Regions from separate parts of the Sutcliffiella sp. NPDC057660 genome, predicted to be linked through region 1. Evidence: predicted binding sites of a transcription regulator. Region 1 holds the regulator's gene; each other region holds the start of a gene.

What was found. The regulator Rex, encoded in region 1, represses fermentation and respiration genes when NADH is low (regulators of the CRP and FNR family bind a similar motif). The targets are predictions, from matches to a motif close to TTGTGAAATATTTCACAA.
Region 2: a site for Rex is predicted at 1,452-1,469, ahead of ACFVAD_RS16100 (AtpZ/AtpI family protein). Genes of this name have one in related genera too.
Region 3: a site for Rex is predicted at 2,012-2,029, ahead of cydD (thiol reductant ABC exporter subunit CydD). Genes of this name have one in related genera too.
Region 4: a site for Rex is predicted at 1,405-1,422, ahead of ACFVAD_RS02690 (L-lactate dehydrogenase). Genes of this name have one in related genera too.

Annotation. Positions count from the first base shown of each region.
Region 1 covers NZ_JBHVHV010000027.1:7,544-10,673, reverse strand. The annotation lists gene ACFVAD_RS23025 (CPBP family intramembrane glutamic endopeptidase) at 1-187, shown strand, start outside; gene ACFVAD_RS23020 (YdiK family protein) at 238-438, shown strand; gene tatC (twin-arginine translocase subunit TatC) at 463-1,218, opposite strand; gene ACFVAD_RS23010 (twin-arginine translocase TatA/TatE family subunit) at 1,236-1,421, opposite strand; gene ACFVAD_RS23005 (redox-sensing transcriptional repressor Rex) at 1,462-2,100, opposite strand; gene ACFVAD_RS23000 (ABC-F family ATP-binding cassette domain-containing protein) at 2,294-3,130, shown strand, end outside.
Region 2 covers NZ_JBHVHV010000013.1:91,327-94,456, reverse strand. The annotation lists gene atpB (F0F1 ATP synthase subunit A) at 1-642, opposite strand, end outside; gene ACFVAD_RS16105 (ATP synthase subunit I) at 649-1,032, opposite strand; gene ACFVAD_RS16100 (AtpZ/AtpI family protein) at 1,034-1,255, opposite strand; gene ACFVAD_RS16095 (S8 family serine peptidase) at 1,655-3,130, opposite strand, start outside.
Region 3 covers NZ_JBHVHV010000014.1:51,786-54,915, forward strand. The annotation lists gene cydC (thiol reductant ABC exporter subunit CydC) at 1-219, opposite strand, end outside; gene cydD (thiol reductant ABC exporter subunit CydD) at 216-1,949, opposite strand; SAM riboswitch class I at 2,548-2,671, shown strand; gene ACFVAD_RS16820 (methionine biosynthesis PLP-dependent protein) at 2,795-3,130, shown strand, end outside.
Region 4 covers NZ_JBHVHV010000002.1:196,261-199,390, forward strand. The annotation lists gene ACFVAD_RS02685 (hypothetical protein) at 60-239, opposite strand; gene ACFVAD_RS02690 (L-lactate dehydrogenase) at 403-1,347, opposite strand; gene ACFVAD_RS02695 (DUF92 domain-containing protein) at 1,450-2,247, opposite strand; gene ACFVAD_RS02700 (5-formyltetrahydrofolate cyclo-ligase) at 2,225-2,797, opposite strand; gene rpmG (50S ribosomal protein L33) at 3,001-3,130, shown strand, end outside.

The sequences.
Region 1 (3,130 bases):
AATGGGTGGGATCTTTGCCTTCCTATATGTCAAAACAAACCGCATCATTGTTCCGATCATCGCCCATGTCGCCATGAATAGCTTTGTTGTCATTGTGCAGTATGTGTTCAGGGAAGATATCGAAGAAATGATCAAGCAAATGGAAGAGATGCAGAATGCGTTACCGAATCTTATCTCCTTCTTCTGATAGTTTAAAGAATCAATGATAAAGCCATCTACAACTGGAGGACTAGCACAATGAAAATAAAACCGATCAATATGGCCTTTTTCTATGCCGTCATGGGATGTCTATTTACGTATTTGGCAGTTGCGTCATTCAAGGAAAGCGTCTTTGAATGGCACACCATGCTGCTGATGCTGATCGCCACCTTCGACTTCGGCGTTTCCATCCGGGCATTTCTGCTTCATAAGAAAATAAAAAGTATGCAAAAAAAATAGGCTACTTACCTTTACGGTAGTTGCCTATTTTTTATTTAATTCCTCATTCAACTTTGCTTCCGCAAGCTTGACCTTTTTATAGCCGAAGCGGGAAATGATGATGCTGATCTCGTAAAGGATAAGAAGCGGTACTGTCACCATTAGATGAGAGATGATCTCCGGCGGCGTAATCAATGCTCCTATTACTAGCAATACGAAGTACGCGTACTTTCTTATTTTCACGAGGATAGCTGGAGTGATAATCCCAAGCCTAGTTAAGAACATCACAATAACCGGCATCTGAAACAGGATGCCGAATGGCAAGGTCAGCTGGAACAGGAATTGGAAATATTCGTTGATCCCGATCACTTGGTTGATATCCAGGCGGTCTGCCAGATTGCTCATGAACTTCACAACAAACGGAAACAGTATGAAGTAGGAGAATGTCAGTCCACTCAGGAACAAGAAGAGGGATATTGGGATATAGCTTAACGTCACTTTCCGCTCCCGCTCATACAAACCGGGGCTGATAAAAGACCAAATCTGATAGAGCGTAACGGGGAACGTAATGATAAATGCAATCAAAAAAGAAAACTGCATGAAGATCTTGATTGGATCTGTAATGCGAAAGGCATTCATCTGTAGCGCTTCCGCTTCATTTGTGTGCTGTAAATAGACAATGATCGGTTCCGCGAGGAAAAAACCGCCGATCGCTGAGACGAAAAAGAAGGAAGCAATGATGATCACTCTTTTTCGGAGCTCGCCTATATGGTCATACACCGACATTTCTCTATCTAGCATATATGTTCATCCTTACATTACTTCGTTTCTTCTTTTTTCTCTGGTTTGCTGTCGTCGTCATCCGCTAATCCTTTAGTTGCGTTTTTGAATTCACGCAATGTATTGCCAGCTGCCTTACCCAGTTGAGGTAATTTGCTTGGACCGAAGATTAGTAATGCTACGAAAACGATTAACAAGAGGCTACCCATTCCGATTGGACCCATTCTTGCCACCTCCTTGAAATATACTCATTCTACTACTTTTTCATTCTGTTGGATAGTGCTTGAGAAAATATACCAATGACTGTAGTTCTACGGCTAAATCAATATGATGGATACGGATGGTTTCCGGCACATTAATACGTGCTGGCGTAAAGTTCAGGATGCCCTTTACCCCTTTTTCCACCAATCTGTCTGCTATCGGCTGCGCTACTGGCGCCGGTACGGTGAGGATTGCCACCGTCACATCCTTCGGCAGATGCTCCTCGATGTCATCAAGATGATACACCGGTACACCGCCGATCTCCGTGCCGATTTTCGACTCGTCGATATCAAAGGCCATCACGATCTTCGTGTTATTGTTTTTCATGAAATTGTAATGCAGGAAAGCTGTCCCCAAGTTTCCTACACCTATTAGAGTAACATAAGTCAATTCATCCTGGTCGAGCGTTTTCCGGAAAAAAGTTAACAAATATTGAACATTATAGCCATATCCCTTTTTCCCCAGTGCCCCAAAATAGCTGAAGTCTCTTCTGATTGTGGCGGAATCCACTTTCACCGCTTCACTCAGCTCTGCGGACGAAACCCGCTGCTTTCCCGATGTATTCAAGTTCTTAAGAAAACGGTAATACAAAGGCAATCTCTTGGCAGTCGCCTGCGGTATTTTCATCGGTTCGTTATTCATCTTACTCCCCCATTGTCCAACCAGTTTGCGGTTCTTTTCTATATGTAACGGATGCCGGCTCCGTTTTTCGGATTTTAAATCGCTTTCATTTTACCCTATTCCGTGCAATTTTGTAAGAGGTTGCCGTTTCCAATTCTTGAAGTGGCGCTTGAAGAAGTATACACTTACATTAGAATTGCATGAGGTGAAAATGATGATTATTTTACAGATAAATCAATTAACGAAATATTTTGGTGCTGACCTTATTCTATCGAATATAAAACTAGAAGTACAATCGAAAGACAGAATTGCGCTTGTTGGACGTAATGGTGCAGGGAAGTCTACCTTATTAAAGATCATTTCCAATCAGCTGTCCTATGATTCCGGTGATATCATCAAGCCAAAGGTTGTAACAATCGGATATCTTGCACAGGATACTGGGCTGCAGACAGAGCGTTCCATCTGGGATGAAATGCTGACTGTGTTTTCCGGTCTAAAAGAGATGGAAAATCAGATGCGCACGCTGGAAGCGAAAATGGGAGATCCCGCTTATTTTGAGGATGGCCCGCTTTACGCCCGCATTCTGAAGGAGTATGACGAAATTCAGGAAGCCTTCAAGCAGAAGGGCGGCTTTCAATATGAAGCGGACATCCGCTCCGTGCTTCACGGCCTTCGCTTTTCCGAATTTGATTATCAGACCCCAATCGAGACACTGAGCGGTGGACAGAGAACCCGTCTTGCGCTTGCCAAGCTTTTGCTGACCAAGCCGGATCTATTGATTCTGGATGAGCCGACGAACCATCTCGACATCGATACCCTTTCCTGGCTTGAAGGATATCTCCAGAGCTATCCGGGTGCATTACTTATTGTTTCCCATGACCGCTACTTCCTAGACAAGGTGGTCACAACCGTCTATGAAATCTCCCGGAAGCAGTCTGCGAAGTTCCTTGGCAACTATAGTGCGTACCTTGCCCAGAAGGCCGAGCAATACGAACGTGATATGAAAATGTTCGAAAAACAGCAGGACGAGATTGCGAAGCTCCAGGACTTT
Region 2 (3,130 bases), on a different contig from region 1:
TATGAAAGCTGCCAGCGTACCAAGCACCCCGGATAGGATACCTGTTTCATAGCCTGTTACTGCTAGTCCTGCCAGTAACCCGAGCAAGATTTCCCCTGCAAAGATGTTACCGTATAGACGAAGACCAAGAGTCAAGGTGTTTGCAAATTCTTCTATGATCTTCAGTGGGAAAAGGAAACTCATCGGTTTGAAGAAGTCTTTCCCGTATTCTTTGACGCCTTTCAGCTTAATCCCATAATAGTGCGTCAAGGCAACAACCATTGCCGCGAGACTAAGTGTGATTACAGGGTCGGCTGTAGGGGATTTCCACCATAAATTGTGTTCTTCGCCCACGATGATTGCGAATGGCAGACCTAACATGTTTGATACGAATACATACATTAATAGGGTCAATGCCAGCGCAAGGAATCTTCCGCCTGTTTTGTAATCCATTGTACTGCTAATGATTCCTTTTGCGAAATCTACGAGCCATTCCATGAAGTTCTGCATGCCTGTAGGTCTCAACGCCAGGGTTCTTGTCGCCAGGACGGCTATAAGGAACACTATCGTTGCCGCAATCGTTGTCATTAAAATATTAGACATATTGAAATGAAGGTCGAAGCCATATATTTCAAGCGTCTGTATTGGAGCACCGTGATTCAACACTACTCACCTCTCTTCCCCACTGCTTGTAAAGAGTTTAACAAATGAATCTATGATAATGACAATATAGGATGTCATGATCCCTATGATGACACCGTAGAGATTCAGGTATTCCGGAAATCTCACAGCGATGACTACAGCAAGGACTGCAGCAGCCATTCTTGAAAATGATCCTAATGTGTAAGCCTTCGCCCCAGATGCAACTGCGTCTGTGAACTTTTTCACCTTCTGGTACAGAAGCCAGTGGTTATAGAAGCTTACAAGGGTCCCGAGGATCAACCCCAGAAACCAGTCCTGATAAGGTGTAAAACCCCAACCGAGAACATACAAGGCTAATAAGAACAAAAAGTACTTTATGTGCCTTAAGAGATTTTCTTTTGATTCAGGCATATTATGACTCTCCTGAGAAGAATTGGCGGACTGCATACAACACGCCGTATACGCCGGCTGCTAGTCCTAATAGAAGTCCAATGATCAGAAACAATGGTTCTGTGCCTATTTTGCCATCCAGCCATCTTCCACCAAATAATCCGACTAAGGTTGGGCCGACAAGGTAGGAAAGGATCGCGGACATCAAGGCCATTGCTTGGAATGGGCGGCGTTTATCACTCATAGAAAACACCCCGTTTTTCATGCGGTAAAATACTGAGGTCTTGCTTCAAAAACGATGCTAAATATGTATAAAAATGGTTGCATAAGGCTTATGAAAACCCTATCATTTTATACCCTTTGTAAGCATACAATAGCCAAAATTCAATGTCAATGTGTTATACGGAAAAAATCGACAAAGTTTTCTTGGTAAGATTTGCAGGTGAAGCGCTTCAAAACCTCTCCTATTATTACCCAGAAAAAAACAGCCAAATGATGAACATTTTCCTCATTCGGCTGTTGTATATCAATATTTTAACATAGATATTGTCGGGTTTAACTTTGTAGTTTGTGAACATTATGTGACTATTCACGGTTCTCATGCCTGGTTGCTTGACCTTGTTAGTGAAATATGTCCAAGTATTCACTCAAAATAAAGATCCGCTTCGACAGAGTCTTCTTTTTCGAGCTTTTTAGCGAATACGACGGCTTTCACGAGGCCCTTTACTTTTACTTTATCGGCTGAGAGCTGTTTTTTGAAGAGTCCTCTTGGCAGGTCGCGTTCCCAGTCTAGGAATTTGATGAAATGAAGGGTGTCCGACTCATAGAGGGCTATTCCTAGTTCCTCCGCTCCCTCGGGTAGATACACTTCATATTGGTACTCCCCTTCCTTATCGCCGTAGCCGAACTGGAAGCCCATGATTCTTGGATAATCAGGTTCTTCTATTATATATAGGAAAGGCAGCCTTAACTCCTGGTGGTTCGCTTTTACCATTACCGATCCTTCATGCATTCCAGTTTTCTGCTGATTTGGGGTGATATCGAGCGTTATGGCTGTTTTCTTTTTTTCATTTGGCTTAAGTGTAAAAGAGATCGGGACCTTCCACTGGATTCCCTTTGACGCTCTTGGAGGGGTGAACGTGTACTTTATATCGCTGTCCGATACGTTCTCCACCTGGATCTCTATCACCTTTTCCGTGCGGGTATCTTTTTTTTCGAACATGCCGAAGTTGAGCGTTCCAGGATAGATGAGGCTGTTTGTCCTCATGGCTTCCTCGAGCTGGATCCGCCCTGTGCCCTGTTCGAGGACGGAATATTGGGTGCCGTCCTCTTTTTCAAGCGGCTTGGTCGTATTCATGAGCGCGGCCTTTATTTTACTCGGCGACCAGTCAGGATGTGCCTGCTTGAGCAGCGCACTCGCACCTGCCACATGCGGCGCCGCCATACTCGTTCCCTGGAGGGCAAGATAGCCATTCGGGATTGTGCTGTCAATGGCGACACCTGGTGCAACCACATCGGGCTTTATCTCCCAGTTGTGCGTCACCGGACCCCGGGAACTGAAGCTTGCAATGTCGTCCTTATGCCACTTATAGGTCGTCCTCACATAGGAGAACTTCCTGTTGATCTGCTTTTTCAGATAGAGGCCATCCTCCCTGGAGATCGATACCACCGGTAAGTCCATCTCCACCTCGAGGGATCCTGTAAAATTCCCCTCCAGATTATTGTAGATGACAAGCGCAGCAGCTTCCTTTTCCCTGGCATTCCACGCTTTTTCCGAAAAAGGGATCTTCCCCCGTTCCATGAGGACAATCTTCCCTTTCAGGTCGACATCCTTCAAATCGTCATCTTCCCCAAGTCCGACATATACCATCTTGACGGGCCTGTTGTTAAAAATCCATTTCGCTGACCCTTGAAGCGGGAGCATCTCGATTTCCTTTTTGGAAAGAAACCCTGAAAGATGCGGTATGTTCAAGGGCGGCGTCGAGGCACCTACCGAGATGGCCTGTGCCGAGGTACCCGGCGAGCCGACCGTCCAAAGATTCGGCCCCGAATTGCCGCTTGAAGTAACCGCCACCACGCCATGCTCCACCGCTTTGTCGAGGGCGAGGCTGGTCGGCCA
Region 3 (3,130 bases), on a different contig from region 1:
TCGGCTAAGCGCGCGTGCAAAGCCAAACAGCTTCAAGAGGGCTATCATGACGGTCAGCGCGTAGATCGGAGGCATGAGCGCCGCTTTTGAAATCAAGTATCCGCTTGATGCGAAAAGCCCCACCGCCGCAATTCCTGCTGTGAATCCAAGCAAGATGGAAAGGAAAATATCCTTCTTCTCTATCATCATCAGCTTTATCACGATCGCTAAATCTTTCATTCCGCTCCACCTCCCTGCTGTACGGAAACCATTTGCCTGTAAGCGGGAACTGAGCTGAGAAGCGCTTCATGAGTACCCTCGGCGATCAGCTCCCCACCTTCCAACAAAAGGATTTTATCCGCTTTTTTTATCGTGTGCAGACGATGCGCCACTGTGATGACGGTCGACGTCTTCGCCAATTCCTCCATCGACCTCTGCAAAATCCGCTCCGTCTGCAAATCCAAACCTGTCGTCGGTTCATCGAAAAGAATGATATTCGGCCTCTTCAGGAAAGCCCTCGCCAAGGCAAGCCGCTGCTTTTCGCCTCCTGAAAGGCCTCTACCTGCTTCCCCGATTAATGTATCGAATCCATGCTCCAGTGATTGGATTAGTGGAAGAATGCCCGCCTTTTTCGCCGCGTGCTCCATTTCCTCGCGAGTAGCGTCAGCTTTTCCACCAATGGCGATGTTTTCGGCAATCGTTCCGGAAAAAAGATACGGGTTCTGTGAGATGTAGCTGAGCTGATCGAACCATTCTGATTCCCTGTAGCTATATAACGGTTGACCGTCTACCCGCACTTCCCCTATAGTCGGGGGGATCAGTCCAGCCATCAGATTAAGCAGCGTGGATTTCCCAGCCCCGCTTCTCCCGACAATGGCGATTTGTCCATAAGCAGGGATTTGAGTTTGTATGTTTTTCAGGGTGAAGCCGGTTGGCGCATAACTGAAACCGATGTTTTTCAGTTCGATGACTGGAGGCAATTCCGGGTTGGCCAGCTCTCCGCTGCCCCATTCGATCGGCTCTTCCTCCACCGCCAGCTCGTCTGTCACCTTTTTCGCTGCTCCCATGCTGCCACGCCCTGTATGGAACGCACTCCCTAGATCCTTCAGGTACAAGTAGAATTCAGGTGCCAGCACCAGAACGAAGAACGCCGGAAAGAATGTCATATTTTTAAAAACGACCATTTGCAGACCAATTTCCAATGCGATAAGTCCAATTGCAAGCATCGAAATCAGCTCTAGCATAAGTGAAGAAAGAAACGCAATCTTCAGCACTTCCATTGTCGCTTCACGGAAAGAAAGGCTGCTGTCACGGATGGTTTCCTTTTGCCTTTGTGACCTGCCGAACAGCTTCAAAGTGGTCAAGCCTTGCAGCGTATCAAGAAACCTTCCGGAGAACGCAGCAAGCTTATCCATCTGTTCTTCGGATTTCTTCTTCGTTTTAAGCCCCACTACAATCATAAATATGGGGATGAATGGTGCTGTGACAATAATGATCCATCCCGAATTCATATGCTGCGTGAAAATCGCAATCAGAATCATGATCGGCACTACAGATGACTGGATCATTTGCGGAATATAGCGGCTGAAATAGGGATCTATCTCATCCACCGCATCCATCATCACGCTTACCTTCTGCCCCGACTGACCCTTCAAGGAAGCAGAAATCGGGCTTTTAGAAAATTTATTTAAAAGTGCATGCCGGAAATCCCGTTTTACCTTTGATGCCATCTTCACACCAGCCACCCCGTTCAGATAGGTGAGCAAGGCTCTTGCCGCCATGACAGCCAAAAGTCCACCGAGGAATGGGATGATCTCCTGGAAAGTATGGCCTTTCAGGAAGATGCGATCTACTATCGTCACGAAAAAGTAAGCCTGCCCAATGACAGTGAACCCCGACAGAACAGCCAGAAAAATCAGCACCGCTCTAGTATTCCGTTGTGCCTTTGCTATCGTTTTCAGATCATTCATCGTTTGCCACTTCTCCTTTTAGATTGGCGTATATGTTAAGGTTAGTTAGTTTAAAATTAAGTTCGTGAAACATTTCACATACTATGTTTATTATAATGCATCCTGATTCAGTATGCCCGTCTGGAGATTGACCTTTTTATGACAATTTGTCTGTTCCCGAAAAGGAGAGGAATAAATCTTTTCCAGGCATACAAAGTTGGGCAGAAAATAGATTTGTTAGAATGATGTGGTGATTTGTTAGAATGACGGACCAATTTGTAAGAATGTTATCTAATTTTGTTAGAACGTTCTCTAGTTTTGTTAGAATGAGAGAACAATTTGTTAGAATCAGCAGAAAACAGGGCCTTAAACCAGCTCTATTCACTACCCATCACAAGAAAATCTCCCTCACAGCATGCTTTTCTACCTTTTGTGATCTATTTAAAAGAAGAATCGGCATCGGTTAATCAAAAATGATACCATCACCCAACAATTCATGTCTATTCCCCCCACCCCCAGCATAAAAATAATTTAATCGAGAAAAAAACATTGCATTCCACTCTCACCTGTTGTAAATTAGTTAAATAATCAAAATGATTCGTAAATTTCATAGTGAACTTTCTTATCCAGAGAGGTCGAGGGAAATGGCCCGTAGACACCTCAGCAACCAGCAGCGTCTCCACAGACGACTGAAAAGGTGCTAATTCCAGCAGGTTTTCATTTAAAACCTGTACAGATGAGAAGAATGAACTTTTTTGCAAAAGTCTTCTTCTTACAGAAGGCTTTTTTATATTCCCCCAAAAAAAGTCCCTGTCCTCCTCTCTGGTGATGAACGTTGTCCACTTACCATAGAGGAGGATATTTTTATGTATAAAACAGAAACGAAGCTAGCGCAAATTGGCAATCGCAGTGAAACGGCCACAGGCACCGTGAATCCCCCGGTCTATTTCTCGACCGCTTACCGTCATGAAGGGATCGGCCAGTCATCAGGCTACGATTATGTACGTACCGGAAACCCGACCCGCCAATTGCTCGAGCAGGCAATCGCGGACCTTGAGCATGGCGATCAAGGCTATGCGTGCAGTTCCGGTATGGCAGCAATCCTGACCGTACTTTCCCTTTTCCAATCCGGCGATGAGCTGATTGTCTGCAAGGACCTATACGGTGGGACATATCGTTTGTTTGAAGAGGGCTATAAAAAA
Region 4 (3,130 bases), on a different contig from region 1:
ACTCCATGTTAAGAGAGGATTGACAGGTAGTCCATCACTTTAATTTCCAGCCTGAATTTTCACCCACGAAAAACCGTTTGCAGGAAGCGATCCCGGACAAAAGGGATGTCCATTCCAAAGGCCACCACAAACCTTCTGATCGGACTTATTCCAAGAATGGAATTCAAGATCCGGTAGCGGTTCTGGTAGATCGCATAAGCTCCTGCTATGATAAAAACTAATCTGATTAAATATCCCATTATCATCCCTCCTGCTATTATGATGCTTCAAATAAAAGAAAAACATGCCTAATATTAGACATGTTTTTCCTCTTAATATTAGATTCTTTTAAACACCGCTGTTGATTTCCGCAAAAGGCTAGATTCTTATTAAATCAGCACTAGACATTAACAGGGCCTAATATCAAAAGACTTTCTCTTTGATGCTAGTAAGCACTTGAACGGAATGATGAAACTGTTCTTTTTCTTTCTCATTCAACTCTATTTCTACCACTTGACGGATACCGTTTCTATTAACGATTGCCGGGACACCTATATAAATATCTTTGCTGTCATACTCCCCTTCCAAGTAAGCAGAGACTGTCAGGATGGAGTTCTCGTTCCGTAGTATCGCTTTTGTCAGACGGACAAGTCCCATGGCAATTCCATAATAGGTGGCACCCTTGCGTTCAATGATCTGGTAGGCAGCATCCCTGACATTTACAAACAGTTCCTCGAGGTCTTCCTCTTTATACTCTTCTTTTTCTTTCATCAATTCAAGGATCGGTTTGCCACCGATGTCCGCCTTACTCCAAACCGGGAGCTCTGTATCTCCATGCTCCCCGATTATGTAGGCATGAACATTTCTGGCGTCGATTTGAAAATAGTCTCCCAGAAGAAATCGAAATCTTGCAGTATCCAATATGGTCCCGGATCCGATTACCCTTTCTTTTGGCAATCCGGAATACTTCCATGTAGCATAGGTAAGGATGTCAACGGGGTTGGTTGCTACAAGGAATATGCCGTCGAATCCATTTTCCATTACCTTATCGACAATACCCTTGAATATTTTGGCATTCTTTTCGACCAAATCCAACCTTGTCTCACCAGGCTTCTGGTTCGCACCTGCACATATCACCACAATATCCGCATCCCTGCAATCCTGATAATCACCATACCATATCTTCGTCGGAGCAGGAGCGAAGGCAAGACCATGATTCAGGTCCATGGCATCTCCTTCCGATTTTCCCTTATTGAGGTCAATTAGGACGAGCTCCTCCGATATATTTTGATTCAGCATTGCAAATGCATAACTTGAACCAACGAATCCCGTACCAATCAAAGCGACTCTACTGATTCCATTTCTCAAACCAATCTCCCCATTTCTTATCAAGGATTAACTATAACTTTATTTTACACCAAATGTTTGTGAAACACTGAGCAATATGTTTCTATAATGTGTCATGTAGGTTTATGAAGCAGCGAGTATCGCGGCCAGAAAAGAAACGCATACGATGGACCCGATATTCACCATGTCATTATTTACAGCTCGATATCCTTTCACCAGTTCCGCTGGCTCTCCACAATGATAATGACTTTCCACGGTCCTTCCACAGAATGAGCATTGATAGGAAGCCTGAATCGAAGCGCCAAGATAGGTATCAACAAAACAGCCAAGTATTCCAAGTAGGGTAATTAGAAAGGCTGTGCCAAGCGATATCTCTGCCCAAAAAATGGAAGACACAGCAGCAATGAGTCCAGCTCCTGCAACAGAAGCTCCCGTTCCCAGAAGACTTATGGCCCCTGAAGTACCCCTGCCCACTCTTCTAAGGGTAAGAATAGAAACAGGATCCTGCTTGCTAAGCGTGCCGATTTCTGATGCCCAGGTATCTGAATTTGCCGCTGCTATCGCTGTTACAAACCCGATCAACCATGCTTCAGAGGGATAGAGTAAGAAGCCCAAACTAAAACCTGCAGGAACCATCCCGTTTGCAAATACTTGAAAGATGTCGCGCCGTGACCCTTTTTCCAGGATTTCATCCACATTTGCCTTGCTCTTCTTTTTATACCTGCTCCACAGACTCGAGGTTACAAAAAAGATACCGATCAATAGAAGCCCATAGCCTTTGAACCCGGCAGCAATCATGATGCCGATGATGCATGTGCCGATTGCGCCTGACCTTGAAAGTGCCTTGGCTTTATACCCCAGCCCGGCAAGCAGGAGGATTCCCGCGAGCAGCACCGCGCTATTCTCCAACAGTACAGTCATAAGTTGTTTCATCCGTCATTATTTTGCTTACAGGAATATCAAATGTTTCATGTTCCAACTCTTCTTTTACCTGTTCATAGAAGGCCAAAGAGACAGTGGTCCCGTTGTAATCTGTTAAAAATCGGTCATAGTAGCCTCCACCAAACCCGATCCGGTAGCCCTTCTTATCAAAGATGAGTCCCGGTACGAGAATGAGATCCATTGTTGATTTTTCACAAGGGATGGTGCGAGTGGGGTCTGGCTCCCTTAACCCAAAGTAGACAGTCTCCAGTTCATCGAATCCTTTCATTAGAAAGAATTCCATGCTTTTATCCTTGGGATGGCATTTTGGAACAGCGACCAGTTTCTTTTCAAGCCAGGCCTGTTCGATAATTGGGATGGTGTCCACTTCCGGAACCCTCGAAACTGTCACCCCCACTATCTGTGCTTTCTTCCATTCAGCCGATGAAAAAAGTGCTTGATGAATTTTTCGGGATTTCTGGTCGTAAGAATCTTTAGCAAGTCCAGACAACCATTTTTTCATTTCTTCCCGCTGTTTTTCTTTGCACATATCAGAAAACGCTCCTTACCATTATCATTTCTCTCTATTAAGAATATAACAAGAAACACGACTTTCTTCTAATGGAGGAGAGAAAAAGATGCAGGATTTACCGTCTATTTTTCCACCACTGAAAAAAGACTGGCATTCCGAAAAAAAAGGTGATATTATAGTAAGGTCTGAATTGAAAGCTTTATATGTTTGGAGGGATAACGATGCGCGTAAACGTAACTTTAGCTTGTACTGAAACTGGTGATCGTAACTATATCACGACTAAAAATAAACGTAACAACCCAGATCGTCTTGAGCTTAAAAAATACAGCCCAAGATTGAAAAAAGTAACTG